Regions from separate parts of the Arthrobacter sp. LT660 genome, predicted to be linked through region 1. Evidence: predicted binding sites of a transcription regulator. Region 1 holds the regulator's gene; the other holds the start of a gene.

The links. Region 1 encodes HrcA, which represses chaperone genes, less so after heat shock. Its sites were predicted from a motif close to TTNGCACTCGNNNNNNNCGAGTGCNAA; they were not measured.
Region 2: groES (co-chaperone GroES) is a predicted target of HrcA. The motif match lies at 17,485-17,511, and genes of this name have one in related genera.

Annotation. Positions count from the first base shown of each region.
Region 1 is NZ_CM149651.1:625,471-634,960, forward strand. It holds gene ybeY (rRNA maturation RNase YbeY) at 1-244, opposite strand, end outside; gene AC0QSG_RS02915 (PhoH family protein) at 247-1,341, opposite strand; gene AC0QSG_RS02920 (GerMN domain-containing protein) at 1,601-2,536, shown strand; gene AC0QSG_RS02925 (16S rRNA (uracil(1498)-N(3))-methyltransferase) at 2,533-3,354, opposite strand; gene dnaJ (molecular chaperone DnaJ) at 3,354-4,475, opposite strand; gene hrcA (heat-inducible transcriptional repressor HrcA) at 4,532-5,545, opposite strand; gene AC0QSG_RS02940 (DUF3097 domain-containing protein) at 5,726-6,586, shown strand; gene AC0QSG_RS02945 (DUF4870 domain-containing protein) at 6,692-7,126, shown strand; gene hemW (radical SAM family heme chaperone HemW) at 7,142-8,371, opposite strand; gene lepA (translation elongation factor 4) at 8,376-9,490, opposite strand, start outside.
Region 2 is NZ_CM149651.1:1,525,845-1,546,520, reverse strand. It holds gene AC0QSG_RS07095 (signal peptidase I) at 1-155, shown strand, start outside; gene AC0QSG_RS07090 (hypothetical protein) at 158-631, shown strand; gene AC0QSG_RS07085 (response regulator transcription factor) at 694-1,512, shown strand; gene AC0QSG_RS07080 (Hpt domain-containing protein) at 1,797-2,210, opposite strand; gene tsaB (tRNA (adenosine(37)-N6)-threonylcarbamoyltransferase complex dimerization subunit type 1 TsaB) at 2,286-2,993, shown strand; gene rimI (ribosomal protein S18-alanine N-acetyltransferase) at 3,029-3,466, shown strand; gene AC0QSG_RS07065 (D-alanyl-D-alanine carboxypeptidase family protein) at 3,508-4,395, shown strand; gene AC0QSG_RS07060 (PucR family transcriptional regulator) at 4,388-5,617, opposite strand; gene AC0QSG_RS07055 (ferredoxin reductase) at 5,717-6,784, shown strand; gene AC0QSG_RS07050 (fatty acid desaturase family protein) at 6,813-7,994, shown strand; gene tsaD (tRNA (adenosine(37)-N6)-threonylcarbamoyltransferase complex transferase subunit TsaD) at 8,188-9,258, shown strand; gene AC0QSG_RS07040 (hypothetical protein) at 9,265-9,615, shown strand; gene AC0QSG_RS07035 (glutamate--cysteine ligase) at 9,758-10,900, opposite strand; gene AC0QSG_RS07030 (glycoside hydrolase family 3 protein) at 10,979-12,703, shown strand; gene AC0QSG_RS07025 (endonuclease domain-containing protein) at 12,940-13,890, shown strand; gene AC0QSG_RS07020 (shikimate 5-dehydrogenase) at 14,036-14,851, shown strand; gene AC0QSG_RS07015 (dihydrofolate reductase family protein) at 14,880-15,521, shown strand; gene AC0QSG_RS07010 (class I SAM-dependent methyltransferase) at 15,720-16,967, opposite strand; gene AC0QSG_RS07005 (hypothetical protein) at 17,024-17,461, shown strand; gene groES (co-chaperone GroES) at 17,652-17,948, shown strand; gene groL (chaperonin GroEL) at 18,009-19,619, shown strand; gene AC0QSG_RS06990 (acyltransferase family protein) at 19,909-20,676, shown strand, end outside.

The DNA.
Region 1 (9,490 bases):
CTGGCGTCTGGCTTCCGGGGCTCCCGGGGCGGAGCTCGTCCATCGGGAAGGACATGACGTCCGTGGGCCCCGGCAAGTCCATCCAGTCGACGTGCAACCGTTCGATGGCGTCCTCGTCGACCAGGATGATGGAGACCTCCGCCTCCGGGTGCACATAGAGGGAGTCCAGGATGTGGCGTCCCAGGCGGCTCAGCGCCTCGAGGTCCGCGGACATGGCCGACTCGTTGTTCACCTCGACGGACATGGCTAGCCCTTCCCGGCGTCGGCGGGCGGAACGGACGTGCCGGAGGGACGCCCGGGACGCCGGTTGGTGCGCCTCGTGCGCCAGTCGATCGGCGGCTCGGACTCGCGCGCGGTCCACGTCTCGTACGCGGTGACGATGTCGGCGACGAGCCTGTGGCGGACAACGTCGGTGGCGTCGAGCATCCGGAAGGCGATGTCGTCGACGTCGTCGAGGATTTCGCTGACGACCTTGAGCCCCGACTTGGTGCCACCCGGAAGGTCGATTTGCGTGATGTCGCCCGTGACGACGATCTTGGACCCGAAACCGAGGCGGGTCAGGAACATCTTCATTTGCTCCGGCGTCGTGTTCTGCGCCTCGTCGAGGATGATGAACGCGTCGTTGAGCGTGCGTCCGCGCATGTAGGCCAGCGGGGCCACCTCGATGGTGCCGGCGGCGATGAGGCGCGGAATGGACTCGGGATCGACCATGTCGTGCAGCGCGTCGTAGAGGGGGCGCAGGTAGGGATCGATCTTGTCCGTCAGCGTGCCGGGTAGGAATCCGAGCTTCTCCCCCGCCTCGACGGCCGGCCGCGTGAGGATGATGCGGCTGACCTCCTTGGCCTGGAGGGCCTGCACGGCCTTGGCCATGGCGAGGAAGGTCTTGCCCGTCCCCGCCGGCCCGATGCCGAAGATCACCGTGTTGTCGTCGATCGCGTCGACATAGGACTTCTGGTTCACCGTCTTGGGGCGGATGCTTCGTCCGCGGCCCGTCAGGATGTTGAGGCCGAAGACGCCACTTGCGCTGCCCGGGACGGTGGACGGACCATCGACCATGCGGACGAGCTGCTCGACCAGGTGCGCGGAAATGCGTGTTCCGCGGCCCGCGAGGCCGCGGGCTTCGTGGACGACGCGCAACGCCTTGGCGGCATCTCCGGGTTCGCCCCCCACCGTGAGTTCGTTGCCGCGAACGTGCAACTTCGCCCCGGGGTAGACGCCTTCGACGATCCGCAGAACCTCGTCGTGGGCGCCGAGCGTGGCAACCATCTGGTCGGTGGAGTCGAAGTGGACCACTTCAGCCTCGCCGCTCTCCTGTTGTGGCTTCTCGGCGTCCTGAATCATGCTGTCGGCGTCGCCTCCCGTGGCTGGGCGCCGGCGTATCCGGGCCCGGGTCCCGGGCCGTTTCCGGCGCTCTCCCATCCTACTTGAACAGCCCCGCGGGGGCGGCGGCCGCAGGAATTAGTGCACACGCGGGACATATCGGTCGTACAACAGTCCTGCCGCATCCCCGGTCCGGGGTGCGCCCCCGGGCGAGTGCTATGCCAAGCTTGTTGGGCGGCCGATGGTGGCCACCCCGCTATCCCCCCTGAAAAGGACGACCTTGACGACCCCCAAACACCGTAGACGCACGCGTTCCCGCGTGGCCGTCCTGGTGCTTGTCGCGTCCCTGGGCGCCGTGTCGGCCTGCGCTGGGGGCATGGGTGTGCCCACGACGACGATGCCGGAAGGATCCTCGACGACGGCGCGGGTCACGCCGCCGCCGCAGGACGCCGAACCGCTGGAGAAGTTGAGCAGCCACCGCCTCTCGCCCGTGTATTGGCTCGGCGAGCGGGACTTGACCGTCTACCTGTACCGCGAATACCTCAAGGCCGAGGATCAGGGCGACCCGATCACCTCGGCCATCAAATACATGTTGGAGCACACGCCGACCGACACCGACTATTTCAACGTCTGGTCGCCCGCCGCGCGCATCGGTACCTCCATCGACACGAACAATGTGATCACCGTCGATCTTTCGGACGACGCGTTCTCCCGCGAACTCGACCGTGGGCTTGCCGAACGCGCCATCCAGCAATTGGTGTACACGGCCACGGCCGCGGCGGCCAACGCAGGGTTGCTGACAGGCACGACTCCGTCGCGGGTCGCCGTGCTGGTCGACGGGCACACGGGCTACGAGGCCTTCGGCCACATCCCGCTCGATGGACCGATCGAACGAGTCGCCAGTCTCCGGGCGCCCATTTGGGTCATCGATCCGCAAGACGGCGCGACGCGTCCCGCCGGCAAGCTGACCGTCCGCGGTGTTTCGGCGGGATTCACCGGCGGCACACGGTGGGAGGTGCGCCGCACCCGCGACGGGGAACCGGGCGAAGTCGTCTCGCAGGGGGCGCTTGCATTGGGCGCGGGCGAACTTCCGGAGGATGCGTTCGAAATCGTCCTGAACATGCGCCCGGGCGAATACCGGCTGTCCGTGTGGGGCCAGACGGCGCAGGATGCGGAGCGCCTGAGCGAGGACACCAAGGCGCTGACCGTCAACTAGTTCCGGACGGAACCGTCCAGCAGGCCGGCGAGGTGCCGGACCAGCACCAGGGCAGCGGGACCGGCGGTGGACACCCGGAGGACGTTTGTTCCCAGTGATGCCGTCGCGGCGCCGGCCGATACCAGTTTGTCGAGCTCCCCGGGCGCGATGCCACCCTCGGGGCCGACCACCAGCAGTATTTCCACAGGCGGCTTCCCCTGCGCCAGCCGCATCTGGACGACCCGCGACAGGGGCTCCGTGGCGGTCTCGTGGAGCACCACGGTCAGGCGGCCGCCGGGCACTTCCGTACCGCCGCCGGTTCCTTGCGTACCATGGGTGCGGGCCATCGCCGCCAGCTGGTTCGTGTTGACGGGCTCTCCCACCGACGGTTCCCGGGACCGGCGCGACTGCTTCACCGCTGCACGGACGGTCGACTCCCACTTCTGGCGGCCCCTGGCCGCCTTATCGGGCGTCCAACGCACGACGCAACGCTCGGCCTGCCATGGGACCACCCTGTCAATGCCCAGTTCCACCGCGGATTCCACGGCTTGGAGGTCCCGATCGCCCTTCGCCAGCGCCTGAACCAGGACAGTACGGAGGGCGGGAGACGGCTCGACCTCCAAGGTTTCGACGCGGGCCTCGAGGAACCCCTTGGCCGTGGTGACCACGACGCAGGCGGCGCGCCGGCCCCCGCCGTCGACGAGATCGATCCGTTCGCCCTCCCGCACGCGCTTGACCGACACGGCGTGGTGCCCCTCGGGGCCATCCAGCGTCACCGTCTGTCCCGGTGCCGCGTTGGCCAGGGCACCCGGATCGACGAGGAAGGCCTGGTTGCTCATTAGCCGCGGTGGCCAAGCTTGTCGAAGAAGCGGGAGAAGACGCCGCCACGCTCGGAGAGCCGCCCCTCGGCGACCTCCTCGCTGCGCAGCGTCGCGAGCCGCTCCAACAGGTCCCGCTGTTCGGCGTCCAGCTTCGTGGGTGTCTCGACCTGGATGTGCACGATCAGGTCGCCGCGCCCACCGCCGCGAAGCCGTGGAACGCCGAGCTGCGAGAGCCGCGCGGTGTCCCCGGACTGCGAGCCCGACTCCACGCGGATCTCCTGCTTTCCATCGAACGTGTCGAGGTCCAGGTCCGCGCCGAGGGCGGCTGCCGTCATCGGCACGGTCAGCGTGGCGTGCAGGTCGTTGCCCTCGCGTTCGAAGACCGGATGGCGCTTGACCTCGATCTCGACATAGAGGTCGCCGGCGGGTCCGCCGCCGGGGCCGGCCTCGCCCTGCGCCGCGAGGTGGATACGGGTGCCGGTTGCCACGCCCGCGGGCACCTTGAGCTGCTTGCTGACGCGTTCACGCACGCGGCCCTGTCCCATGCACTCGTTGCACGGGCTGGGAAGGGTCGTTCCGAAACCGCGGCAGGCGCTGCACGTCTCAACCGTCATCATCTGGCCGAGGAAGGAGCGAACCGGCCGCTGCACCTGTCCGCGCCCCCTGCAGATGTTGCAGGTCTCCGGCGAGGTTCCCGGCTGGCAGCACGTCCCGTGGCAGGCGGTGCACGTGACGGCGGTTTCCATCTCCAACGGGTAGACGACGCCCTGGACGGCGTCCTTCAGGTCGATCGGCGCGGTGATCAGCGCATCGCGGCCCCGGCTGGTCCGCGAAGCGGGCCCGGCGGCCTGCCCCGTCCCGCCGAAGAACTGCTCGAAGATGTCGTTGAAGCCGTAGCCCGCTCCGGGGCCGGGTCCCGCGGCGTTGCCGTTCTCGTTGCCCGTGGTGTCGTAATTGCGGCGCTTCTCCGGATCCGACAGGACCTCGTAGGCGCGGGTGACGAGCTTGAACTCGTCCGCGGCGCCGTCTCCCGGGTTGACGTCCGGGTGCAGCTTACGCGCAAGCTTGCGGTAGGCCTTCTTGATCTCCTCGGTCGTCGCGCCCTGCGCGACGCCGAGTACGTCGTAGTGGTTGCTCACAGTGTTCGCTGTGTCCTTTCCTGCTTTTCGATGCTTGGTTAACCGGTGGGTCGGCGTTAGCCGGCCAGGATCCGGGAAAGATAGCGGGCGACCGCGCGGACGGCGGCCATGCTGCTGGGGTAGTCCATGCGCGTGGGGCCGAGGATGCCCATCTTGGACGATTGGCCCGGCCCGTAGGCCGTGGCGATCAGTGAGGTCTCAACCAAACCACCGTACGCGTTTTCGCTGCCGATCCGAACCGCGATGCCCCGTGCATCCAATTCCATCTCCGAGAACAACCGCAGCAGCACGACTTGCTCCTCGAGGGCCTCGAGGACCGGGGTAATGGTGAGCGGGAAGTCGCCCGTGGAGCGCGCGAGGTTGGCCGTACCGGCCATCACAATTCGATCGACCACGCTGTTGTCGCCCAGCCCGCCGAGCGCGCCGGCGAGTATCCGTGCGGCCGGGCGGAGCCGAACGGGCACGTTCTCCACGGCGGCGCCCGCCAGCGGCGACAGCTCGGCCAGCTTGCCGCCGGCCGCCATCGCCATGAACGCCGCCTTGATGGTGTGCAGGTCGTCTTCGTTCGTCTCCGCCGGAGTGAGCACAACACGCTGCTCGACCTTGCCCGAAGTGCTGATCAGGACGGCAAGCACCTGTCCGGCGCCGAGCCCCACCAGTTCGATGTGGCGGACAGCCGCGTCGCTGTACTGCGGAACCTGGATGACGGCGACCTGGTGGGTCAATTGCGCCAAAAGGCGAACCGTGCGCTCGAGGACGTCGTCGACGTCGTCCGCGCCTTCGATGAGGGATTGGATGGCGCGGCGCTCCGCGGCGGAAAGCGGCCGCACGTCCTCGATGCGGTCGACGAAACGCCGATACCCCTGTTCGGTGGGGACACGCCCGGAAGAGGTGTGCGGCGCGGCGATCAGACCCTCGTCCTCCAGCGCCGCCATGTCGTTGCGGATGGTCGCCGCAGACACGCCCAGCTGGTGGCGCTCGACAAGAGCCTTCGACCCCACGGGCTCGCGGGAGTGCACATAGTCCTCGACGATGGCCCGGAGCACCTCGAGGCGTCGTGGTTCGGACATCCCTTCCCTCCCGATTCCGTCTCGTGGGCGATGGTTGGACGACGGGGCGGTTTGGCACTCGACGCCGTCAAGTGCCAAGTCTAATACGTTTCGAGGTTGTTAGCATGGTGGCTGCGCGCCGGATGGCCGGATCGCACCGCCGCCCCCGTGGGCGCACCACGAAAGGCTGTGTCAGGCACTGTGAACAACTACGAATGGGGCGCCCGCGAGATCTCGGCCCCGCGACCGAGGAAACTTCGCCAAGTCCCCGCCGCGTTGGGTCTGGTCCTCGAGGACGTGCAGACGGAATGGGTGGGCGAAGTAGTCCGGGTCGAAAAGTCCGGGGGCATGCGGATCGTGGTCCTTGAGGACCGGCGCGGAAAAACCAAGTCCTTCCCGACCGGTTTCGGATTCCTGATCGAGGGCGAGCCCGTCGAGATCGTGGAGCCGGTTCGGGGCGGCACGCCGCCGCGGCCGGCGCGTACGGCGTCCGGTTCGGTGCGGGTCGAGAACCTCAGGGCGCGGACGGCTCGGGCGAGCCGCATCTGGGTCGAGGGCAAGCACGACGCGGAGCTGGTCGAGAAGGTATGGGGCCACGACCTGCGCGTCGAGGGTGTTGTCGTGGAGCCCCTGCACGGCGTCGACGACCTGGCGTCTGCCGTGCGGGAATTCGCCCCGGGGCCGGGGCGGCGGCTCGGCATTCTGGTGGACCATCTGGTGCCGGGCAGCAAGGAAGCCCGGATCGCCGCCGAGTCCATGGCCGTGCCGGGTGCGCGTGGCAACGTCCTGATCGTCGGCCACCCCTACGTCGACGTATGGCAGGCCATCCGCCCTTCGGTGCTCGGCATTCGCGCCTGGCCGGTTGTGCCCCGCGGGACCGACTGGAAAACGGGGATCCTTCGGGGCCTCGGGTGGCCGCATGCAACCCAAGCGGACGTGGCGCTGGGTTGGAAGCGCCTGCTGGCGAGCGTCACGAGCTACGCGGACTTGGAGGCCAGCCTGCTGGGCCGCGTGGAGGAGGTCATCGATTTCCTGACGGCCGAGGGTGGCCCACGCGGGTAGTGACACGGGACAGGCCCGGCGCGCGGAGCGGATCCGCGCCGAACCACCGGCCCGTCGTGCGCGAACCACCGACTTCACGGGATAAACTGGCCGCAATAGGCGACCATGAATGGAGACTCGGGCGTGACCCACGGGTTCAGCGAAAAGGCACGGAACGATTCCGGGGACCGCAGGCACTACGAGGCCTCCTCCCCCTCGCCGTTGCCGTTGTCTCCTTCGGAGGACCGGCAATGGGCAACGATCGCCCACTTCGGATCGATCCTCGGTTTCATTCCGTCGGCAGTGATCTATTTCGTGTACCGCGGGCGCGGCCCGTTCACCGCGCAGGAGTCCAAAGAGGCCCTGAACTTCACGGTGCCGTTGACGGTTTTGGCGATGCTGTCCAACATCCTCACGTTGATCCCGGTGGTCGGGAGCGTCTTCGCGGTGATCGCGGTGGCCATCTGGGTTTACCTGACGGTGAGCGGGGTCGTCGCGGGCATCGAGGTCAACCGGGGCCGGCCATACCGCTATCCACTGAACCTGCGGCTGATCCACTAGCCGGCGGCGTTGGACTCAGAAGTCCAGAAGGCGCCTGACAACGGCGTCGGCCAGCAGCCGGCCGTTCAGGGTCGCAACCACCGTCCCGCGCACGGCCGCCGGCCCTTCGATCAGGCCGTCGGCGATCAGGCCTGCCACCGCCTTCCTTCCCGCCGGGCGCAACTCCGCGGTGGGCATGCCATCGACAATGCGTGTCAGCAACATCGCGCGTTCGAGGTAGCGCGCGTCGTCGTCGGGGGTTTCGCGTCCCGCGGCCGGGGAAACGCCCGCATCGATCCGCTGCTGGTAGGCCGCGGGATGCTTCACGTTCCACCACCGGAGGCCGCCGACGTGGGAGTGCGCGCCGGGACCGGCGCCCCACCAGTCCGCCCCGGTCCAATAGGCCATGTTGTGGCGGCAGCGGGTTTCCTCCGAGCGGCTCCAGTTGCTGACTTCGTACCAGCCGAAGCCCGCGGCCGTGAGCATGGATTCAGCCAACAGGTACTTGTCGGCGTGGTCGTCGTCGTCGATGTCTGGCACTTCTCCGCGTTTGATCTGGGCGGCGAGACGCGTGCCATCCTCGATGATCAGGGCGTAGGCGGAAATGTGGTCCGGCTCGTAGGAGAGCGCGGTCTCCAGGCTGGAGCGCCAGTCGTCGATGCTTTCCCCCGGCGTGCCGTAGATCAGGTCGACGCTGACGGCCAGCCCGGCGTCGCGTGCCCACTGCACGGCGCGGCCCACGCGTTCGGGACGGTGGGTGCGGTCCAGCGTCTTGAGCACGTGGGGCACCGCCGACTGCATGCCGAACGAGACGCGCGTGAATCCGGCGTCGGAAAGAACCCGCAGGGATTCCGGCGTGACGGAGTCCGGATTGGCCTCCGTGGTCACCTCCGCGCCCGGGGCCAGCCCCCAGAGGACGGAGATGCGTTCCAGTACGGACGCAAGGTCCTCGGCAGGCAACAGCGTCGGAGTCCCGCCGCCGAAGAACACGGTCTCGACCCGGCGGTCCGGCAGTCCGGAGCCGGTCAGGACGCGTGCGCCGAACGCCAGTTCGGATCCGACGGCGGCGGCGTAGGTGTCCTGGGTGGCGCCGGAGCCCAGTTCGTGCGCCGTGTAGGTGTTGAAGTCGCAGTATCCGCAGCGCACCGCGCAGAAGGGAATGTGGACGTAGACGCAGAAGGGACGCTCCGCGGCGCCCTCGCCGGACGACGCCGGAAGCAGCCCATTGGCGGGGGCCGGATCTCCCAACGGCAAAACTGAGGGCATCGGGCTACTTCTTGCCCTTGTCCTTGGATTCGTCGGAGGACAGTGCGGCGATGAAGGCCTCCTGCGGCACCTCGACGCGGCCGACCATCTTCATGCGCTTCTTGCCCTCCTTCTGCTTTTCCAACAGCTTGCGCTTGCGCGAAATGTCGCCGCCGTAGCACTTGGCCAGAACGTCCTTGCGGATGGCCCGGATGCTCTCGCGGGCGATGATGCGGGAGCCGATGGCGGCCTGGATGGGAACCTCGAACTGCTGGCGCGGGATGAGCTCGCGCAACTTGGACGTCATCAACGTGCCGTACGAGTAGGCCTTGTCTTTGTGCGTGATGGCGCTAAACGCATCCACCTGCTCCCCCTGGAGCAGGATGTCCACCTTCACCAGATCGGCGATCTGCTCGCCGTCCGCCTTCCAGTCCAGGGACGCGTAGCCGCGGGTCTTGGACTTGAGCACGTCGAAGAAGTCGAAGACGATCTCGGCGAGGGGAAGCCAGTACCGCAGCTCCACACGCTCCTCGGAAAGGTAATCCATGCCGCGCATCTGACCGCGCCGGGACTGGCACAACTCCATGATCGCGCCAACGAACTCGTTGGGAGCCAGAATGGTCGCCGCGACCATCGGCTCGTGGACCTCGAGGATCTTTCCCGTGGGGAACTCGCTGGGGTTGGTGACCGTGACCATGTTGCGGTCGTCCGTCATGACCTCGTACACCACGTTCGGGGCAGTCGAGATCAGATCCAGGTTGAACTCGCGCTCGAGGCGCTCGCGGACGATCTCTAGGTGGAGCAGGCCCAAGAACCCCACCCGGAAGCCGAATCCCAGCGCAACGGAGGTCTCGGGCACGTAGGTGAGGGCGGCGTCGTTCAGCTGCAGCTTGTCCAACGCGTCGCGCAGTACGGGGTAGTCGGAGCCGTCGATGGGGTAGAGGCCCGAGAAGACCATCGGCTTGGGGTCCTCGTAGCCGCCGAGGGAGTCGGCGGCCGGCTTCAACAGGTTTGTCACGGTGTCGCCGACCTTGGAGAGCCGCACGTCCTTCACGCCCGTGATCAGGTATCCGACCTCGCCAACGCCCAGGCCCTTGCTCGGCGTCGGCTCCGGGGAACTGACGCCGATCTCGAGGAGTT
Region 2 (20,676 bases), 910 kb from region 1:
TCGGCAACCGGGACCGCGGGCTCCTCGGCCAGGCCGCCGCGTTCGGCCTGATCGGTTACGGCCTCATCAGCCTCGCCCGCGGAATCGGTGCCCGCGCCGTGCGCCGCCGGGAGGCCGAAGCCGCCGAGGCGGCGGCGGGCGTGACGGGGGAGTGACGGTGCCTGGGCTGCGCGCCGCCGTCGTGCTCTATGTGATGATCGTGGCCGGCCTGCTGGGAGGGGGCGCGGCGTTCGCGCTTTGGAGCCAGTCGGGAACCGCGGCCGTCAACGCGACGGCCGCGCCCATGACGCCGGCGACCATCGGACGGTCGATCACCTGCTCGCGCCAGGACACGACGGCGGCGTACGTCACCATGGAATGGGGTGCGTCCGACGCCTCCGGCTACCAGGTGACCATCACCGACAAGAACGGCGTGGCCGTGGTGCCGGCGGCGATCGTCCGGGGCGGCGTGCCGGCGACGCACACGGCCGTCCTCGAGGGCAACCTGAACCGCCCGGCGGACTACACGCTGGGCATCCTGCCGTTCGTCGGCGACCCGGACGCGCCGAACACGTGGATCCGCGGCCAGGCCACCACGTGGACGCTCTCGCTGGCCAAAACCGCGCAGAGGCCAACCGCGACCTGCGTCTGAGGCCAAAGTGTCCGCCCGCGCGGCTAGGATGTGGGAAACATTTCAGACACGAGGGGGAACGCGTGGACCAGCGCCGCGTAGCCGTGGTCATCGAGGACGACGACGATATCCGCGGGCTCCTGGAGGCCGTGCTGCAAAGCTCGGGATTCGTGGTGCACCCGGCGCGGACCGGCGTCGCGGGGGTTGAGCTGGCATTCAAGGTGGACGCGAACCTGGTGACGTTGGACCTCGGCCTGCCGGACATCGACGGCTTCGAGGTGGCGCACCGCATCCGGCGTTTTTCCGAGGCGCACATCATCATGCTCACCGCGAGGTCGGAGGAGATCGACGCCGTCATGGGCCTGGAATCCGGCGCCGACGACTATCTGACCAAACCCTTCAGCCCGCGGGAACTCCGAGCCCGCGTCGATGCCGTCATCCGCCGCCGCGTCCGCGAGAAACGGCAGGGTCCGGGGGTGGCGCACACCGGCGCGATCCAGACCGTTTCCCCCGGGCACGGTGGCGCGGCGGGGACGGCGGGCGCCGTCCCGGCGCCCACGGAGGCGCCGGCCGTGCGCTGCCTGACGCTCAACGGCCTGGTTCTGGAGCCGGCGACGCACGTGGTGCGGCTGGGGGAGAAGGAACCGGCGTTGACGCCCACGGAGTTCACGCTGCTGAAGTCGGTCATGGAAAGCGGCCGCAACGTCCGCACGAAGGCGGACCTGGTCCGCATCCTGCGCGAGGAGGACCTGGACTCGGGGACGTTCGTCTCCGCGGCCGACGAGCGCACCATCGAGGTCCACCTCGGCAACGTGCGCCGCAAGCTCGGCGAGGACGCCCGGGCGCCGCGCTGGGTGGAGACCGTCCGCGGCGTCGGATACCGGAGCGCGAAGGCGCGGTAGCGGCCGTTGAACGCCTCCGCCGCCCGTGTGGCGGAACCCCCAAGGTTCCCGTCGGCGAGCGGCGGTTCAGCTGACCGGCCTCCGGAAACCCCCAAGATCCCCCGTGGCTGGATGATGCTGCGGCATTGGGCCCTTCGTCGGCGCCCCCCGGCCGCCCCGTCCTGCCCTTGCGGCAAGCATGCCGTCCGATGCTCAACGGGTGGTGTGGCAAAGTCAGAAGTTTCCCTCAAGGTTTGCTCAAGATTGGCCGTGCCCGTAACTTTTCGGGCTGGCTGGTCGGCTTTTCAGTCGGGCTGGTCGGCGCACAGCACCGCGGCGAGCGCGGCGAGCGCCTCGACGGACAGCCCGCCGAGGCGTTCGAGGTCCGCCATCGCCTCCCGGGCGCGGGCGCACGCGTCCGGCGCGTCCGGGTCGCTGGCAATCCGGTGGAGTCGGTCGCCGAGCGCGGCCAAGGCGGTGGCTCCCGCCATCGATGCCCCGGACTTGAGCGAGAGCGAAGCGTCCCGGAACGTCTCGCAGTCGCCCTGGACCACCGCCTCCATGAGGCGCTCCAGACGCGAGGGCCACAAGGAGACGAACCGGTTGACGAATTCGCGCGTGGCCTCGGCGCCGACATGGCGGACCATCGCCCGCAGCTCCCCGTCGTCGACCAGAGCGGGCGCACCGCCGGCGTTGGCCGTGGGCGCATCGGTTCTCATGCCCATCATCATCCGCTTCCCGAGCGCGCAAGCCGTGCAAGATCCGCGCAAGATCGGCGCAATATACTGGGCCGCATGCTTGTCCTAGCCATCGACACCTCCGCCATTGCCTCCGCCGCCCTGCTGCGGGCCCACGGTGCCGCCGGCCCGGCCGAGGTCCTCAAGTCCTTCGCATCCGAGGAGACGAACACGCACGCCGAGGTCCTCGCGCCCGCGATCGAGGGGATCCTGGCGCAGGCCGGCGTCGCGGGGAGGGACCTGGACCGGATCGTCGTCGGCGTCGGTCCCGGTCCGTTCACCGGGTTGCGCGTCGGCATCGCGACGGCACGCACGCTCGGCTTCGCCTGGGGCGTGCCCGTGGACGGGGCGATGAGCCTGGACGCCGTCGCCTGGGACGTGCTGGCCGGCACCGATTCCGCCGGGGTGCCCGACGGCGGCTTCACGGTCGCGATCGACGCTCGCCGGAAGGAACTGTACTGGGCGCGCTATCTGCCCGACGGCACGCTGGCGGAAGGCCCGCACGTCTCCGCCGCGGAGGGGCTGCCGCCCGTGCCCGTCTACGGGACGGGCGCCGGCCTCTACGCCGAACGTTTGGCGGCGGTCGGGGCGTACGGCGTTCCCGCGTTCGCCTCCCGGCACCCGAACGCGGCGTCGCTCGGCGCGTTCGCCCTGGCCTCGCTGGCCCGCGGAAGGGAACCGCTCTCCACCGCGCCTCTGTATTTGCGCGAATCCGACGCGAAGGTCCCGGCCGCGATGAACCGCCCGTCGGGGTTCGGAAAGTGAGCGCCGATTCGGACAGCGGCTGGTGCATCCGGGAGATGACCGCCGAGGACGTCCCCGCGGTCTACGCCCTGGAGGCGGCGCTGTTCCCGCGGGACGCCTGGCCCGAACGGATGTTCCGCGAGGAGCTGGCGCAGGCCGACACCCGGCGCTACTGGGTGGTCGAGGACGGCGGGAGCATCGTCGCCTACTGCGGCATGATGTGTGTGCTGCCGCTGGCCGACGTGCAGACCATCGCCGTCGTTCCCGGGCACGAGGGCCGGGGCATCGGCTCCGCCCTGCTGACCGGCCTGATCGGGGAGGCGCGCGGGCGTGGGGCCCGGGACGTCATGTTGGAGGTCCGGGCCGACAACCCGCGCGCGCAGGCGCTGTACGTGCGGTTCGGGTTCGAGCCGATCCACGTGCGCAGGGGCTACTACCCCGGCGGAACCGACGCCGTGATCATGCGCCTGATGCTGCAGCCGGGCCCGCGCTAGGGGTTATCCGCACAACAGCCGACGACAGAAACGACGTGCACATGTTGCGCAACCAACGACCGGCGGCGGTCCTCGCGGCACTCTCACTCGCGTTCGCCGCGGCACTGGGTGCGGCGCCCGCGGCAGTGGCCGCGCCCGCCGTCGTGCCCTATTCCGCCGCTACGGCCCCGCTGGCCGTGCCCGCCGCGAAGAAGGCGGCGCCGCGCAATCCCGCCCGGGCCGACGTGCTGGTCAACAAGTCCCACCCGCTGGTGCCCCGGACCTATGTCCCGCGCCTGGTCACGGTCAAGGGCGTGGCCGGCGTCCCCGTGAAACTGCAGCCCGGCGCGGCCGCCGCCTACGCGAAGATGGCCGCCGGAGCCCGGAAGGGCGGCGTGGTGCTGCGGGCGACCTCGAGCTACCGCTCGTACAAGACCCAGGCCACGCTGATGGCCAACTACACGCGCTGGTACGGCGCGGCGTACGCCAAACGCGTGGTCGCCCCGGCGGGCACCTCCGAACACCAGACCGGGCTCGCCGTCGACGTCTCCACCGCGGCGGGCGCGGGCGGCTGGATGGCCCGGAACGCCTACCGCTACGGGTACATCCTGCGCTACCCGCCGGGCCGGGGCGCGGTCACCGGGTACGGGTACGAGCCCTGGCACTACCGCTACGTCGGCACCGCGATCGCTTCCTCCATGCGCGGGAGCGGGACGCCGACGCTCGAGCACCACCTTGGCGCCGTGGCCCAGGCGTCCGCCGCGAGGGCGGGTACGAAGACCACCACCGCGAACCTCAACCTGCGCGCTGGCGCCGGGACCGGCCACCGCATCCTGGCGACGGTGCCGAAGGGCAAGACGGTCGCCACCACGGGCAAGCGCAGCGGGTCCTGGCACCAGGTGAAGTACGGCGCCCGAACGGGATGGATGTCCGGGACGTACCTCAGGTAGCGGGGGCGCCGGGGGCGGCGAACGCGCGTGCGGCGCGCAGGACCAGTTCCAGCTCGAACCGCGCCCGCGGGTCCTCCAGGTCGTCGCCGAAGAGCTCGCGCAGCTGCGCCACCCGGTAGCCGACCGTCTGCGCGTGGATACCCAGCTCCGCGGCGACCGGCGCGCGCTGCCCCCAGTGCCGCAGCCAGCTCAGGAGGGTCTCCTCCAGCCGCTCGCGCTGGGCCGGGCGCAGCGACTCCAGCGGCGCCAGCCGGTGGGCGGCCAACTCGTCGACGGCGAGCGGCTCGGCGCCGAGGACGATCCGCGAGAGGTGCTCGTCCGCCCACAGCGGGAGGTCGTCCGCGCGTTCGTCGGCGGGCAGCGCGGCGGCGGCCAGCACCGCCAATCGCAGCGACCCGCCCGCCCGCTCCCAACCCCCGGCCGGCCCGACAACGGCCTCCCGGCCGCTCAGCGTTCCGGCCAGCGCGTTCCGCTCGGTGGCGCCGGACGGCGCGGGCAGCACGACGACGGAGTCGGTCTCGCGTTCGACGACCAGGGCGCGCGACCCCAGCCGCAGCCGCAGCCCCGCCGTGTTGCCGAGCGGCAGCGTCACCACGCACAGGCGTTGGGGGAGCACCCAGTCGGCCATCGCCGCGGCCTGCCGCAGCGAGCCCTCGTCCGTCCGGCCGAGCAGCAGGAGCTGGACCAGGTCCGTGCGGCGCCGCTCCAGTTCCCCCGCGCGCTCGGACTGCTCGAACGCGTAGGCCTCCACGCTGACCGCCGAGAGCTCGTCGATGTACGCGAGGACCGATTCGCCCAGGTTCACCACCACCTCGGACCCCAGCCCCATGTCCATGGAGACCTTCGACAGCTCGCGGAACGTCACGCGCGCCCCGGAACGGTAGGCGCCCAGCAGTGCGTCCATGCTGCGGCCCTGGCGGAACTCGCCGCTGCCCAGGCCCGCCACCAGCTCGCGTGTCTCCGCCGACAGCGCCGGTCCCGAGGTGCCGGGGAGGTCGAGGAACCGGTCCAGCGCGCCGGCGACGCCGCGGCGCAGGCCCCGGCCGAATCGACCCTCGATGGGGCGCGCGTAGGCGGGGACCAGCTGCGGCACGGCGTTGATGATCGCCTCGACGACATGCGGGAGGTGCGGCCGCAGGGCCTCGCCGACCTCGCGGGGGACCGCGAGCCACGGCGGATCGGTGTGCTGCCCCGAAGGGTCGGTGGGAGCGACCTCTGACATGCGAAGACTCGCGTTCTTTAGTGCGTGGAGACAGTTTCCTGCCGCCAATCGTATGCCTTGCATGGAGAAATGTTGCCCTGGTCGCCATAGACTGGTGTCATGATTCGGCTCCGTTCGCTGGCACAGGCCGCATCCGTACTGACCCACCCGCTGACCGCGGAGGATGTCCTCTCGCTGTTCGATCCGGTGTTCTCCCACCGGCAACTCCGGGGCGTGGTCACGTCCGTGGTGCGCGAGAACGCCAACTCCACCACCATCCATTTCCGCCCGGGACGCGGCTGGAAGGCGCACGCCGCCGGCCAGTGGGCGCGCATCGGCGTCGAACTGGACGGGGTGCGCCACTGGCGCTCCTACTCCCTCAGCGCGGCCGCCGGCCAGGACCCCGCGATCACCGTGACCGACGTCGGCTCCGTCTCCGGCACGCTGGTCCGCGAAACCAAGCCCGGGGACGTCCTGTTCCTCGCGCCTCCGCAGGGCGACTTCACGCTCCCCGAGCACCCGCGCCCGCTGCTGATGCTCACGGCCGGCAGCGGCATCACCCCGGTGATGTCCATGATCCGCACGCTGGTCCCGCGAAGGCCCGACGCCGACGTCGTGCTGGTGCACTCGGCCCGCAGCTCCGCGGACAGCCTGTTCCTCGAGGAGCTGCGCGAGCTCGCCGACCAGTTCCCCAACCTGCGCGTCGTGGAGCACTTCACGTCCGAGTCCGGGCGGCTGAACCTCGCCGACGCCGCCGCGGTCGACGCCGTGTGCCCCGACTGGCGCGAGCGCGCCGCCTACGCCTGCGGCCCGACGGGGTTCCTGGACGACGCCGAGAAGCTCTGGTCCGAGTCCATGGGCGTCGAGGGCGGCGCCGAGGACCTGATCATCGAGCGCTTCACCACCGACCTCGCCGGCGGCGAGGGCGAGGAGGGCGGCCTCGTGACGTTCGAGACGTCCGACCGCGAGATCGAGGCGCCCGGCGACGAACCCCTGCTCGACGTCGGCGAGGACGCCGGGGTCCTCATGCCCAGCGGGTGCCGCATGGGCATCTGCCACAGCTGCCTCACCCCCCTGCGCGCCGGCAAGGTCCGCGACCTGCGCACCGGCGAAGTCCACGGCGAACCCGGCCAACTGATCCAAACGTGTGTCTCGGCTGCCGCCGGACCCGTCAACCTCGACCTCTAGTCAACCTCGACCTCTAAGGAGAGAACCGATGACGACAACGACCACCAGGCCCACCGAGGCGGACGACACCAAGTCGTACGCCCCGGAAACCACCGTCCGCAAGCGCAAGCCCGGAATCCTCCCCGAAACCGGCTCCCCGGCGGTCCGACCGCCGTCGGCCGCGCACCTCTCCGACGAGCAGGTGGCGGAGCTGTGCCGGGAGCTGGACGCGATCAAGGACGACGTGCTGGCCAAGCGCGGGTCCGCGGACGCCGCCTACATCCGACGCGTCATCAAGGTGCAGCGCACCCTGGAGATCGCCGGCCGCGCGGCCCTGATCGGCGCCGGGCGCAACAAGTACGCCTGGGTCGCCGGGACCGCGATGCTCTCCGCGTCGAAGATCATCGAGAACATGGAGATCGGGCACAACATCCTGCACGGCCAGTGGGACTGGATGCGCGACCCGGACATCCACTCCACCACCTGGCAGTGGGACTTCATGACGCCGGCCCGCTCGTGGCAGCACACCCACAACGACCAGCACCACCGGTGGACCAACGTCCTGGGCAAGGACAAGGACGTGGGCTACAACCTGCTGCGCATGGACCCGGACCAGCAGTGGAAGCCGGTCAACGTCCTGAACCCGGTGTTCAACGCGATCCTGGCGCCGGTGTTCGACTGGGGCATCGCCCTGTACGACCTGGAGATCACCGAGCTCAAGGCGGGGGAGAAGTCCAAGGAGGACTTCATCCGCGACCTGAAGGCGTTCGGCAAGTCCGCCATGAACCAGGTGACCAAGGACTTCCTGGCCACCCCGGCGCTGGGCATGCTCAGCGGATCGGGCAAGCAGGCGCTGATGGGCACGCTGGTGGCCACCGCCACCCGCAACATCTGGGCGCACGCCGTCATCTTCTGCGGGCACTTCCCCGAGGGGGCCGAGACGTTCTCCGAGGAGATGGTCGACGGCGAGACGCGCGGCGACTGGTACGTGCGGCAGATGATCGGGTCCTCCAACATCTCCGGGTCCAAGCTGATGCACTTCATGACCGGCAACCTGTCCCACCAGGTGGAGCACCACCTGTTCCCGGACCTGCCGTCCAACCGCTACGCCGAGGTGGCCCCGAAGGTCAGGGAAATCTGCCGCCGCTACGGCCTCCCGTACAACACGGGCCCGCTCTACAAGCAGGTCGGCTCGGCCTGGGCCAAGGTCTTCCGCCTGGCCCTGCCGTAGCCCCGTAGCGCCGTAGCCCCGTAATCTCGACGAACGCAGATGCCCACCCCCCGCGTTTCGACGAAGGTAGATGTCCGTTTTCCTCGGAATCCGGGCATCTACCTTTGTCGAAACGGGAGGGGCGGGCATCTGGCGTCGTCGAAACGAAGGCACCGCAAACCCGGCGCCTCGCCCAGACCCTAAACTGGACAGCATGACTCCCTCCGCCGCGCCGCTGGTCCTCGGCATCGAATCCTCCTGCGACGAGACCGGCGTCGGAATCGTCCGCGGCACGGAGCTGCTGGCCAACGCCGTCAGCTCCTCGATGGACGAACACGTCCGCTTCGGCGGGGTCATCCCCGAAATCGCCTCGCGGGCGCACCTGGACGCCATGGTCCCCACGCTCCGCGCCGCGCTGGACACCGCGGGGGTCACCCTGGACGAGGTCGACGCGCTCGCCGTCACCTCCGGCCCGGGGCTCTCCGGCGCCCTCATGGTCGGCGTCGCCGCCGCGAAGGCGCTCTCCCTCGCCACCGGCAAGCCTCTCTACGCGATCAACCACCTCGTGGCCCACGTCGGCGTCGGGGTGCTCGACGGCGGCGCGCTGCCTTCCAGCCTCGGCGCGCTGCTGGTCTCCGGCGGCCACACGGAGATCCTCAAGGTTGATTCGCTGGCCACCGACGTCGTCCTGCTCGGGGCGACGATCGACGACGCCGCCGGCGAGGCGTACGACAAGGTGGCCCGGCTGCTCGGCCTCGGCTACCCGGGCGGGCCGGCCATCGACGCGATCGCCAGGCAGGGCGACCCGAAGGCGATCCGTTTCCCGCGCGGGCTGACGCTGCCCAAGTTCACCGGCACCGCGGAGATCCCCGGCAGGCACCGCTACGACTTCTCCTTCTCCGGGCTCAAGACCGCGGTCGCCCGCTGCGTGGAGCAGTACGAGGCGCGCGGCGAGCAGCCCCCGGTGGCGGACATCGCGGCGTCGTTCCAGGAGGCCGTCGTCGACGTCGTCACGTCCAAGGCCGTGCTGGCCTGCCGCGAACACGGGCTGGAGAACCTGCTGCTCGGCGGGGGGGTGGCGGCCAATACGCGGCTGCGCGAGCTGCTCGCGGCCCGGTGCGCGTCCGCCGGCATCTCCCTGCGCATCCCGAAGCCGAGCCTCTGCACGGACAACGGTGCCATGGTCGCGGCGCTGGCCGCGCAGCTGGTGATGGCCGGCGTCGCCCCGTCAGGGATCGCGTTCGGCACCGACTCCGGTCAGCCCGTCGGCGCGATTTCGCTGTAGGCCGCCATGGAATCCACCCTGTTGATGAGCGCGCTGCTGGGCCTCGGCATGGCCGGGCTGTACTTCGGCATCTGGGCGTACGACGGCATCTGGCGCTCGTGGGCCGGATCCGCCTGGGGGCGCCACTGCCCGCACCTCGGCATCGGGATCCTCTGGGCCGGGGCGGGCCTGACGATGGCGTCCTTCGCGTTCGCGATGGACGAGCTGTTCGAGTCGCCCGGAACCGCGCGCGCGGCCTTCGCCGTCTGCGCGGTCGGGGGTTCCGGCGTCGTGCTGGTTTCCGTGGTCCTCGGGCTGACCAGGTTCCCGCGCTTCATGGTCCCGGCGTGGCTGCGGGCGTACCTGGACGGGAAGTGACATCCGGCGCCGTTTCGCCGAAGCCAACCCCCGCTCCCTCCCGTTTCGACGAAGGCAGATGTCCCTTTTCGGGCCGAAACGAGCATCTGCCTTCGTCGAAACGAGGGGGGAGGGCATCTGGCTTGGGCGAAAGCGGGGCGGGTCAGGCGATGTGCATCCGCGCGACGTTGTCCGCGACGACGGCGCGCAGGTCGCCGTCGTGCGCCTTCGCCACCCGCCGCTGCCACTGGTAGCCGGCACCGCCGCGGATGATCCGCTCGACGTCCACCAGCTCGTCGGAGCAGCCCAGCTTCTTCGCGACCGGCTCCAGCCGGTTGAGCTCCCGCTCCAGGTGCTCGGTGACCAGCATCTCGTCCCCCGCGGCGTTGAGGATGATGATGGCGTCCAGCCCGTAGCGGGCCGCGCGCCACTTGTTCTCCACGCGGTACCACGGCGGCATGACCGGGATGGTCCCGCCGTTGTCCAAGGTGGTGGACATGTCATCCACTAGACATTGCGTCAGGGCGGCGATCGCGCCGATGTCCTGCAGCGAGGACAAGCCGTCGGCGATGCGCATCTCCACGGTCCCGAACCGCGGCACCGGGCGGATGTCCCAGCGGATCTCGGTGATGTCGTCGATGACGCCGGTGTGGACCATGTCCCGCACGTACCCCTCGAAGCCCTCCCACGTCTCGAAGTGGTAGGGGAGCCCGGCGGTCGGCAGCTGCTGGAACATGAGGGCGCGCTGCGAGGCGTACCCGGTGTCCTCGCCGCCCCAGAACGGGCTCGACGCCGACAACGCCTGGAAGTGCGGCTGGTAGTTGACCAGGCCGTCGACGATCGGCAGCGCCTTGTCCCGGCGGTCCAGCCCCACGTGGACGTGCACCCCGTAGATGACCATCTGCTGGCCCCACCACTGCGTGCGGTCGATCAGCTTCGCGTAGCGCTCCTTGTTGGTCACCGGCTGCAGCTTCGGCGGCGCGAACGGGTGCGACCCGGCGCAGTACAGGTCCACGCCCATGGGGTCGGTGACGTCGCGGATGGCCTTGATGTTCGTGTGGAGCTGCCTCTTCGCCTCGTCGACCGTGTCGCAGACCCCGGTGACGATCTCCACCGTGTTCAGCAGGAGCTCCTGCTTGATGTGCGGATGCTCCTCGTCCTCGTCGAGTTCGCCGTGGAGGGTGTGGACCCCGAGCAGCACCTCCTGCGCGACCGAACGCAGGTCGCCGGTCTCGCTGTCCACGAGCGCGATCTCCCATTCGACGCCGAGGGTGGACTGCCGGGACTCGGCGAAATCGATCTGCATCCAGGCTCCTGAAAATCGTGCGGGTGGGACGGCTGACAGTCTATCGGCACCGGTACCCTTGGACCCGTGGCCCTGCGCATGAGAACCCTGACCGTGACGGTACTCACCGCCACCCTCGCCCTGGCGGCGTGCACCCCGACGCCGGCGCCGCCCTCGGGCACGACGCCGGGTGCGCCGGGCGCGGGCGGCGACGTACCGGCGTCGTCCTCCAGTGCGCCGGAGCCCGAACGCACGTCCTGGGGGCCGCTGGCGTCCGACGTCGAGGCGGCCGCCGACGCCGTCGCAGCCATGGGCACCGCGGAGAAGGCGGGGCAGGTGCTCGTTGACCACTACACCGGGACCGATCCCGCCGCCGAGCTGGCCAAGGTCGACGAGCTGCACCTGGGCGGCGTGATCGTGATGGGCGACAACGTGCCGCTGGCCGCGGGCGGAAACGCGGGCGGCGCCGCGGCCGGCGAGGGCGCCGCCGGCGGAGCGAGCGGAGTCGACACCGAGGCCCTGGCGGCGACGACCGCGAGGTTCCAAGAGACGCTCGGCTCCGGCCGCGACTGGCCCGGCATCGTCGCCGTCGACCAGGAGGGCGGGGCCGTGGCGCGCGTCAAGGCGCCGCTGACCGAATGGCCCGCGCCGATGGCGTACGGCGCGGCGGACGACGCCGGACTGACCGCCCGGGCGCACGAGGCCATGGCCACCGAACTCGCCGCGCTGGGATTCACGATCGACTTCGCGCCCGACGCCGACGTGACGCTCGGCCCCGCCGACCCGGTGATCGGGGCGCGATCGTTCTCCTCGGATCCGGAGTTCGTCGGCGAGCACGCCGCGGCGGGGATCGAGGGCATGCTCGACGCCGGGGTGCTGCCGTCCGCGAAACACTTCCCCGGGCACGGCTCGGTGACCACGGATTCCCACGTGGGGCTGCCCGTGCAGGACGCCTCCCTGGAGGAGCTGCGGACGCGGGACTGGGCGCCGTTCTCCCGGACGATCGAGGCGGGGGCGCCGATGGTGATGGTGGGGCACATCGCCGTCGAGGCGCTGGAGCCCGGCGTCCCGTCGTCGCTCTCCTCCGCGACGTACGACGCGCTGCGGGACCTCGGATTCGAGGGCGTGGCCGTGACCGACGCGCTGAACATGGGCGCGGTGGAGCAGTCCGCGCCGGGCGGCGGGGCGGCGGTGGACGCGCTGGCGGCCGGTGCCGACCTGCTGCTGATGCCGACGTCGGTCGAAGAGGCCCACGCGGCGGTGGTCGCGGCGGTGGACTCCGGAGAGGTGCCCGCGGAGCGGCTGGACGAGGCGGCGACGCGGGTCGTGGCGATGATGATGTGGCAGGGGCGGCTGGCGTCCGAGCTGGACGACGGCGGACGGTCGCTGTCCGCGGCGGACCCGGCGTCCTCCGGGGAGGGCGCGGGGGTCGAGCTGGGTGCGGAGCTGGCCCGGGCGTCCGTGACCGTGGTGGACGGGGAGTGTTCCGGGGCGCTGGTCGGGGCCGGAATCCGGATCGCCGGCGGGACCGCGGAGGACCGCGCGCGGCTTGCGGAGGCCGCGGGGAAGGCCGGGTTGGCCGTGGGATCGGGGGAACTCGTGACGCTGCTGGGCGGATCCCACGGGGCCGGCGCGGGCGACGTGGTGGTGTCCCTGGATGCGCCGTGGGGGCTGGCGGGGTCCGCCGCGGGGACGAAGATCGCGCTCTACGGGCGGACGGCGGAATCCTTTGGGGCCCTGGTGGCGGTGCTGAAGGGCGAATCCGGGGCTCCGGGGCGGCTCCCGGTCGCGGTAGGGGAGTACCCGGCCGGAACGGGCTGCTAAGGCCCCCTCTCCCTCCCTCTCGTTTCGACGAAGGTAGATGTCCATTTCGGGGCCGAAACCGACATCTACCTCCGTCGAAACGGAGGGGTGCGACATCTGGTTTCGTCGAAAATGGGGAGGGCGGCGGCGGTGTCCGAGGGCGCCCCCCCGTGGGTGCGACGGCGGGTGGCGCGGCCCCGGCGTCGTGCCTGTGGATATCGCCTGCGGCGATTCGCCCTTTTAGGCACCATGGGGTCATGGAGAATCCGGACCCCGCGAAACCCCCGCCCGAGCCGCCGGGCATATTCGTGTTCGCGGACGGCCTCGCGCGGGGGATGACGCCGGGGAAGCTGCGCTCGTCCCGGTTCGAGGCGCCGACGCGAGGGCTGCGGCAGGTGCCCGACAACGGGGAGCCGCGGCTCGACGTCCTACGCGCATACATGCGGCTGGACCGCGGGACGTACCTCAGCCACCGGAGCGCCGCGCAGGCCTGGGGCATGTGGGCGCCGGACCGGGACGGCGTGTTTCCGATCCACGTCACGCGCGTCAGGGGCAGGGGTGGGCACGCGCGGCGGCCGAACGTCGTCGGACACGTGGCGCCGCTGCTGGAACGCGACCGGCGCGTGGTGGAGCGGATCGCGCTGACGTCGCCCGCCTGGACGTGGGCGGATCTGGCCGGGACGGGGCTGAGCCTGGGTGACCTGGTGGCCGCGGGCGACTCGCTGCTCCAACCCGAGGACGGGCCGCCGCGGCCGGACGATGTCCTCGGAACGCACCCGCTCGCCACGCTGGCCGAGATCGACGACGTCCTCGACCGCCGTTGCTCCGTCCCCGGCGTGCGGCTGGCGCGCGAGGCCCGCGAGCTGCTGCGGCCCGGTTTCTATTCGCCGATGGAGTCGCGGCTGCGGGGGATGCTGGTCGCGGAGGGCATCGGGGACCTGGAGGTCAACGTCCGGCTCGAGTTCCCGGACGGGTGGTCCGTGGTGCCGGATCTGGTGATCCGGTGGGCGCGCATCGCGATCGAGTACGACGGCGAGCACCACCGCCTGGACCGGAAGCAGTACGAGCACGACATCGACCGCGACGCCGGGCTGCGCGATCGCGGATGGAAGGTGCTGAAGGTGACGAAGACCGTGTTCACGCCCGCGGGCAGGGACAAGTTCCTCGGCCGGCTGCGACGCGAACTGCTGCTGGCCGAGGACGCCTGACGCGGGCCAGCACGGATTTCGACGGAGGTAGATGCCCCGTTCATCCGTTTCGACGAGGGCAGATGTCGGATTCGCGCCCGAAACCGACATCTGCCTTCGTCGAAACGGGGAGGGAGGGCGCGCCGGTCCGGACTACGCTGGAGCCATGCCCATCTTGAACAAGGACATGACCCTCTGCATCTCGCTGTCCGCGCGCCCGAGCAACAACGGCACCCGGTTCCACAACCACCTCTACGGGCAGCTCGACCTCAACTGGATCTACAAGTCCTTCGCCCCGACCGACCTCGCCCAGGCCATCGCCGGCGTGCGCGGCCTCGGCATCCGCGGCTGCGCCGTCTCCATGCCCTACAAGGAGGAGGTCATCGCGCTCGTCGACAAGGTGGCCCCGTCTGCCGCCGCGATCGACTCGGTCAACACCATCGTGAACGACGACGGCGTCCTCACCGCCCACAACACCGACTACTCCGCCGTCGCGGCGCTCCTGGCGAGCCACGCCGTCGACCCGTCCTCGACCGTCGCGCTGCGCGGCGCGGGCGGCATGGCCAAGGCAACCGCCGCCGCCCTGCGCGACGCCGGATTCACACGCGTCACGATCGTCGCCCGCAACGAGGAAGCGGGCCGCGCGCTCGCCGGCCTGTACGGATTCGAGTGGGCCGCCAAGCACGACGGCGCCACGGACGTCCTCGTCAACGTCACCCCGATCGGCATGGCCGGAGGGGACGAGGAGACGCAGCTTTCGTTCACCGAGGAGCAGGTGGAGGCGGCCCACACGGTGTTCGACGTCGTCGCGGTCCCCGCCGAGACGCCCCTAATCCAGGCGGCGCGCCTCCTGGGCAAGAACGTCATCACCGGCGCCGAGGTCATGACGCTGCAGGCGCTGGAGCAGTTTGTCCTCTACACGGGCATCACCCCGACGCGCGAGCAGGTCGCCGCCGCCGAGGGGTTCATGCGCGCCGGGTAGTCCGGCCGCCGAGGAAGGGAAACGCGCCATGAGGCTGACGCTGATGCAATTCGTGACGTTGGACGGCGTCTCGCAGGGGCCCGGCGCCCCCGACGAGGACACCAGCGGCGGCTTCGGGCGGGGCGGATGGTTCGTGCCGTTCCTCGACGAGCGCTTCATCCAGCTGGCCGCGGCGTGGCTCGGGGAGGCCGACGGGCTCCTCCTCGGGCGCCGCACCTACGAGAACTTCGCGCGCGACTGGCCGCAGATGGACGATCCGGACGACCCCTTCGGACCGAGGATGAACAGCCTGCCGAAGTACGTCGCGTCGCACACCCTGAAATCCGCCGACTGGAGTCCTTCGACCCTTCTGGACGGCGACGTCGTCGCGCAGGTCGCCGCGCTCAAGAGGCAGCACGGGCGGGAACTGCAGATCCACGGCAGCGCGACGCTGGCCCAGTCGCTGCTCGCCGCCGGTCTGATCGACTTGGTCCGGCTGGTGGTCGCCCCGGTGGTCGTCGGCACGGGCCGGAGGCTGTTCCCGGAGGGCGGCGCGCCCGCGGGGTTCCAACTGGTCGGGTCCGAGTCCACACCGGCCGGACTCTCCATCCACACCCTCGAGGCCGCCGGCACGCCCACGTTCGGCACCTACGAGGGGCAGCACCCCCCGGCGAACGACGCCGCAGCCTAACCCCGCCGGCCGGAGCCTGCCCCCGCCTGCCCCGCCCATTTTCGGCGTTCCGCCCAATTTCGCCGCCCCGCCCAATTTCGACGAAGCCAGATGCTCCCGCCTCCCGTTTCGACGAAGGTAGATGCTCGGATTCGGCCCAAAAGCAGCATCTACCTTCGTCGAAACGCAAGGGGGGGCGAAACGGGGGAGGCGAGGGGGTTAGGCCGGGGCTACCTCTATGGCCACTCGGGTGTCGCCGATCCGGGTCAGGACCAGCGTCGCCTTCTTCTTCGCCGACTTGCCCGCGCCCGCCAGCAGCACCTTGCGGAGCTCCTCCGGGGTCATGTCCAGCCCGCGCTTCTTGATGTCCAGCACGCCGATCCCCTCCGCCTTCGCCCACGTCCGCAGGGCCTTGACGTTGTAGGGCCGCACGTTCAGCACCCGGTAGGGCCGCGCGAACGGCGTCCGAACCAGCGTCGGCGCGCAGAAGTACGCGATGTGCGGGTCCACCAGATGCCCGCCCACGGTCGCCAGTGCCTCCGCCACCAACCCGGCGCGGATGACCGCCCCGTCCGGCTCGTACAGGAACCCCGCCACGTCCCCGACCGGGACCTCGCCGCGGAGGGAGGCGCCGGCGTCGTACTCCACGGCGCTGGTCAGTTCGTCGGAGGTGCCGTCCGGGCCGACCACCAGGGCCGCGCGCCGCACGCCGGGCCGGGCCAGCGGGCCGAACCACAGCGCGGCCTCGGTGACGTCGCCGTCGACGGACACCCACTGCGCCTCGCACCCGGCGGGCAGCGACTCGTGCGGGATGCCCGGCCCGAGCTTCACGCCGACGGCCAGCCCGCGACCCGCCAGCGTTTCGACGAAGGACAACGGCGGGCTGAACGCCTCCGGGTCGAAGATCCGCGAGGTCCCGGAGCTCGACGTCGTGCGGCGCGCCGGGTCGAGCCAGACGCCGTCGAACCCGTCGAGGGCGAACCCGGTCGCGTCCGCGTTGACCACGCGCGCGTTCCGCCACGGCATGAGGTTCACCATCGCCGCGGCCGCGGTGGTCTCGTCCAGCTCGACGGCTGTGACCTCCAGGTCCAGCGCGGCCATCGCCATCGCGTCCGACCCCAGCCCGCACCCCAAATCCGCCACCCGGGCGACGCCGGCGCGCACGTAGCGGCGGGCGTGCATCGCGGCGACGTTCAGGCGCGTCGCCTGCTCCAGTCCGGCGCGGGTGAAGATCATGTGCGCGGCGAACGGCCCGAGCTTGGCCGCGGCGCGGGCGCGCATCCGGGCCTGGTGCACGACGGCGGCGACCAACTCCGCGGGGTGCCCGTCCTTGCGCAGGCGCAGGTTGAGCTCCAGCGCCGCGCGGTCCGTGGCCGCGGCGTCCGGGCTAAGCGAATTGAGCAGGCCGAAGCCCTCCGGGGACAGCACGGGCGCGAGGTTTTCCACGGCGGGGGAGGGGGAAGCCATGGGACAACCCTAGTTGCCCGCGCCCAGTGGACCGGGCCGCGCGGTACCGTGGAACCGTGCCGAAGAACGAGGAACCCAACCCCGCACCCCCCGCGCCCGCCGCACCCGAAGCCGGCTTCCTGTCCCGCTTTCCCGAGGCGGTCGACGCGGCCCGCGCCACGGACGACGCCGGTGCGCCGCCGCTTGGCCGCGCGGGGCTGGCCTACCGGATCCTGCTGTACGCGGGAATGGCGGTCGGCGTGGTCGCCGCGCTCGCCCTGATCGCGTCCGTGGTGCTGCAGGCCCTGCTCGCCGGCAGCTACATCCAGGCGGGCGGGGACTACTTCGGGTCCGGGATCGACGGCCGCGCCGCCCGCGAGCTGCTCGGTGTTCCGCTGGGTGGCTTCATCGCCGCCGTCGTGCTGTCCCTGGCCGCCATCTGCATCGGCGCGCTCGGCGTCTTCCGCGCCAAGGCCCAGCCCGTCCAGCGCAGCGAGCGCGACCAGGCCGCGTAGGGCGGCCTCCTGCGTCGTACGTTTTGGCACTCGCCTTGACCGAGTGCCAGCCACCTCATAGAGTCTTCATTAGCACTCGAAACCGTCGGGTGCTAAAGCCCGAGGTACTTGCCAGCTGGCACCGCGACGACGGTTGGCGCATGTCCAACGGCCCTTCAACCATTGGCACTTACGCAAAGGAGAGATCCGCATGTCGGTCTCCATCAAGCCTCTCGAGGATCGCATCGTTGTTCAGCCGCTCGAGGCCGAACAGACCACGGCTTCCGGCCTGGTCATCCCTGACACCGCGAAGGAAAAGCCCCAGGAGGGCAAGGTTGTCGCAGTGGGCCCCGGCCGCGTCGACGACAACGGCAACCGCGTTCCCGTCGACGTCGCCGAGGGCGACATCGTCATCTACTCGAAGTACGGCGGCACCGAGGTCAAGTTCGGCGGCCAGGAGTACCTGGTGCTCTCGGCACGCGACGTGCTGGCCATCGTCGTCAAGTAGTTTTCCCGTGTGAAGCCCCGGCCCAGGCCGGGGCTTTACGCAATCCCAAGGAGCAGCAGCATGGCTAAACAACTTATTTTCAACGACGACGCACGCAAGGCGCTCGAGGCCGGCATCGACAAGCTCGCCAACACCGTCCGCGTCACGCTCGGCCCGCGCGGCCGCAACGTGGTCCTGGCCAAGGCCTGGGGCGCGCCGACCATCACGAACGACGGCGTCACGATCGCCCGCGAGGTCGAACTCGAGGACGCGTACGAGAACCTCGGCGCACAGCTCGCCAAGGAGGTCGCGACCAAGACCAACGACGTCGCCGGCGACGGAACCACCACCGCCACCGTGCTCGCGCAGGCCCTCGTCAAGGAAGGCCTGCGCAACGTCGCGGCCGGCGCCGCGCCGGGCGAGATCAAGCGCGGCATCGAGACCGCCGTCGAGGCCGTGGCCACGCGCCTGGCCGAGATCGCCCGCCCGGTCGAGGGCCAGGACGTCGCCAACGTCGCCGCCATCTCCGCGCAGAGCGACGAGATCGGCGACCTGCTCGCCGAGGCGTTCGGCAAGGTCGGCGCCGAGGGCGTCATCACCATCGAGGAATCCAACACGACGACGACCGAGCTGGTCCTCACCGAGGGCATGCAGTTCGACAAGGGATACCTGTCCCCGCACTTCGTCACCGACCCGGAGCGCCAGGAGGCCGTCCTCGAGGACGCGCTGATCCTGGTCAACTCCGGCAAGATCTCCACCGTGGCCGAGTTCCTGCCGCTGCTGGAGAAGGCGCTGCAGGCCGGCAAGCCGCTGTTCGTCATCGCCGAGGACATCGAGGGCGAGGCCCTGTCCACGCTGGTCGTCAACAAGCTGCGCGGCACGCTCAGCGTCGTCGCCGTCAAGGCGCCGGGCTTCGGCGACCGCCGCAAGGCCATGCTGCAGGACATCGCGATCCTCACCGGCGCGCAGGTCGTGTCCCCCGACCTGGGCCTGAAGCTGGACCAGGTCGGCCTGGAGGTCCTGGGTTCCGCCCGCCGGATCACCATCACCAAGGACCTGACCACCATCGTGGACGGCTCCGGCTCCCACGAGGACGTCGCGGACCGCGTCTCCCAGCTGAAGGCCGAGCTCACCCGCACGGACTCCGACTGGGACAAGGAGAAGCTGCAGGAGCGCCTCGCGAAGCTCTCCGGCGGCATCGGCGTCATCAAGGTCGGCGCGGCCACCGAGGTCGAGCTCAAGGAGCGCAAGCACCGCATCGAGGACGCCGTCTCCGCGACGCGCGCCGCGATGGAGGAGGGCATTGTCGCCGGCGGCGGCTCCGCCCTCGTCGACGCGCTCTCCGTGCTGGACACCGACCCCGCGGTGGTGGCGCTCGAGGGCGACGCCGCGGCGGCCGTCGGCATCGTCCGCCGCGCCCTGGTCCAGCCGCTGCGCTGGATCGCCCAGAACGCCGGGCACGACGGCTACGTGGTGGCCTCCAAGGTCGCCACCTCGCCGGTCAACCACGGCTTCAACGCCAAGACCGGCGTCTACGAGGACCTGCTCGCCGCGGGCATCATCGACCCGGTCAAGGTCACGCGCTCCGCGCTGCGCAACGCGGCGTCGATCGCCGCCCTGGTCCTGACGACGGAGACCCTGGTCGCCGAGAAGCAGGCCGACGAGGACGAGCACGCGGGCCACGGACACTAGTCCAAAGCACCAACCGCCCCCTGCCAGGGGGCCGGGCCGCCCACGGCGGCCGCACGACGGCGCCGGATCCCTTCGGGGGTCCGGCGCCGTCGTCGTTTGCCCGCCCGAACGCCATCCGCCGTCCCCGCCGGAACGCCGTCCCCGCTCCCGCCAGATCACCGTTCGGTAACGCTGCTGGTAGGATGGAGGGTTGAGGGTGGCTGACCGCGCCACCCCGCACGACGCCAGAGGCGTCCGCGCGACCTCACCGCGACCGTCCACACAGTCCACCGAAGGGACGCCGCCAGCGATGGCCCTAGACCTGAACACCCGCCAGGGGAGGCCCGGCGCCGCCAGCAAGCCCGCCTACCGCCCCGAGGTGCAGGGACTGCGCGCCTTCGCCGTCCTCATGGTGGTCGTCTACCACGTGTGGCTGGGCCGCGTCTCCGGCGGCGTGGACGTTTTCCTGCTGATCTCTGCTTTCCTGCTCACAGCCTCGTTCACCCACAAGGTGGAATCCGGGAAGCCGCTGAAACTGGTGTCCTACTGGCTCCAGCGGTTCCGCGGGCTGCTGCCGGCCGCCGTCGTGGTGTTGCTGGCGATCCTCGCCGCGACCGCCTCGCTGCTGCCGCGCACCCGCTGGCACGACGTCTTCACGCAGACCTGGTCCAGCCTGTTCTACACGCAGAACTGGACGCTCGCCCGCGAGTCGGTGGACTACTATGCCGCGAACCACGCGACGGCCAGCCCGCTGCAGCACTTCTGGTCGCTGTCCATCCAGGGCCAGGTGTTCATCCTCTGGCCGCTGATCCTCGCCGCCTGCGCGCTGGCCTGGCGCGCCCTGCGCGGACGCTTCCCGCGCCTGGGGTACCGCGCTCTGGTGGGCGCCGCGTTCGGCGTTGTGTTCGCCGTGTCCCTGGCGTACTCCGTCCACGCGACCGCCACCAACCAGGCGTACGCCTACTTCGACACCCGCGCCCGCCTGTGGGAGTTCGCGCTCGGCTCGCTGCTGGTGCTGGCCGTCCCGTACGCCGCGAAGCTCTCCGTCCGGATCCGCGTGGTGCTGGGCTGGGTGGGC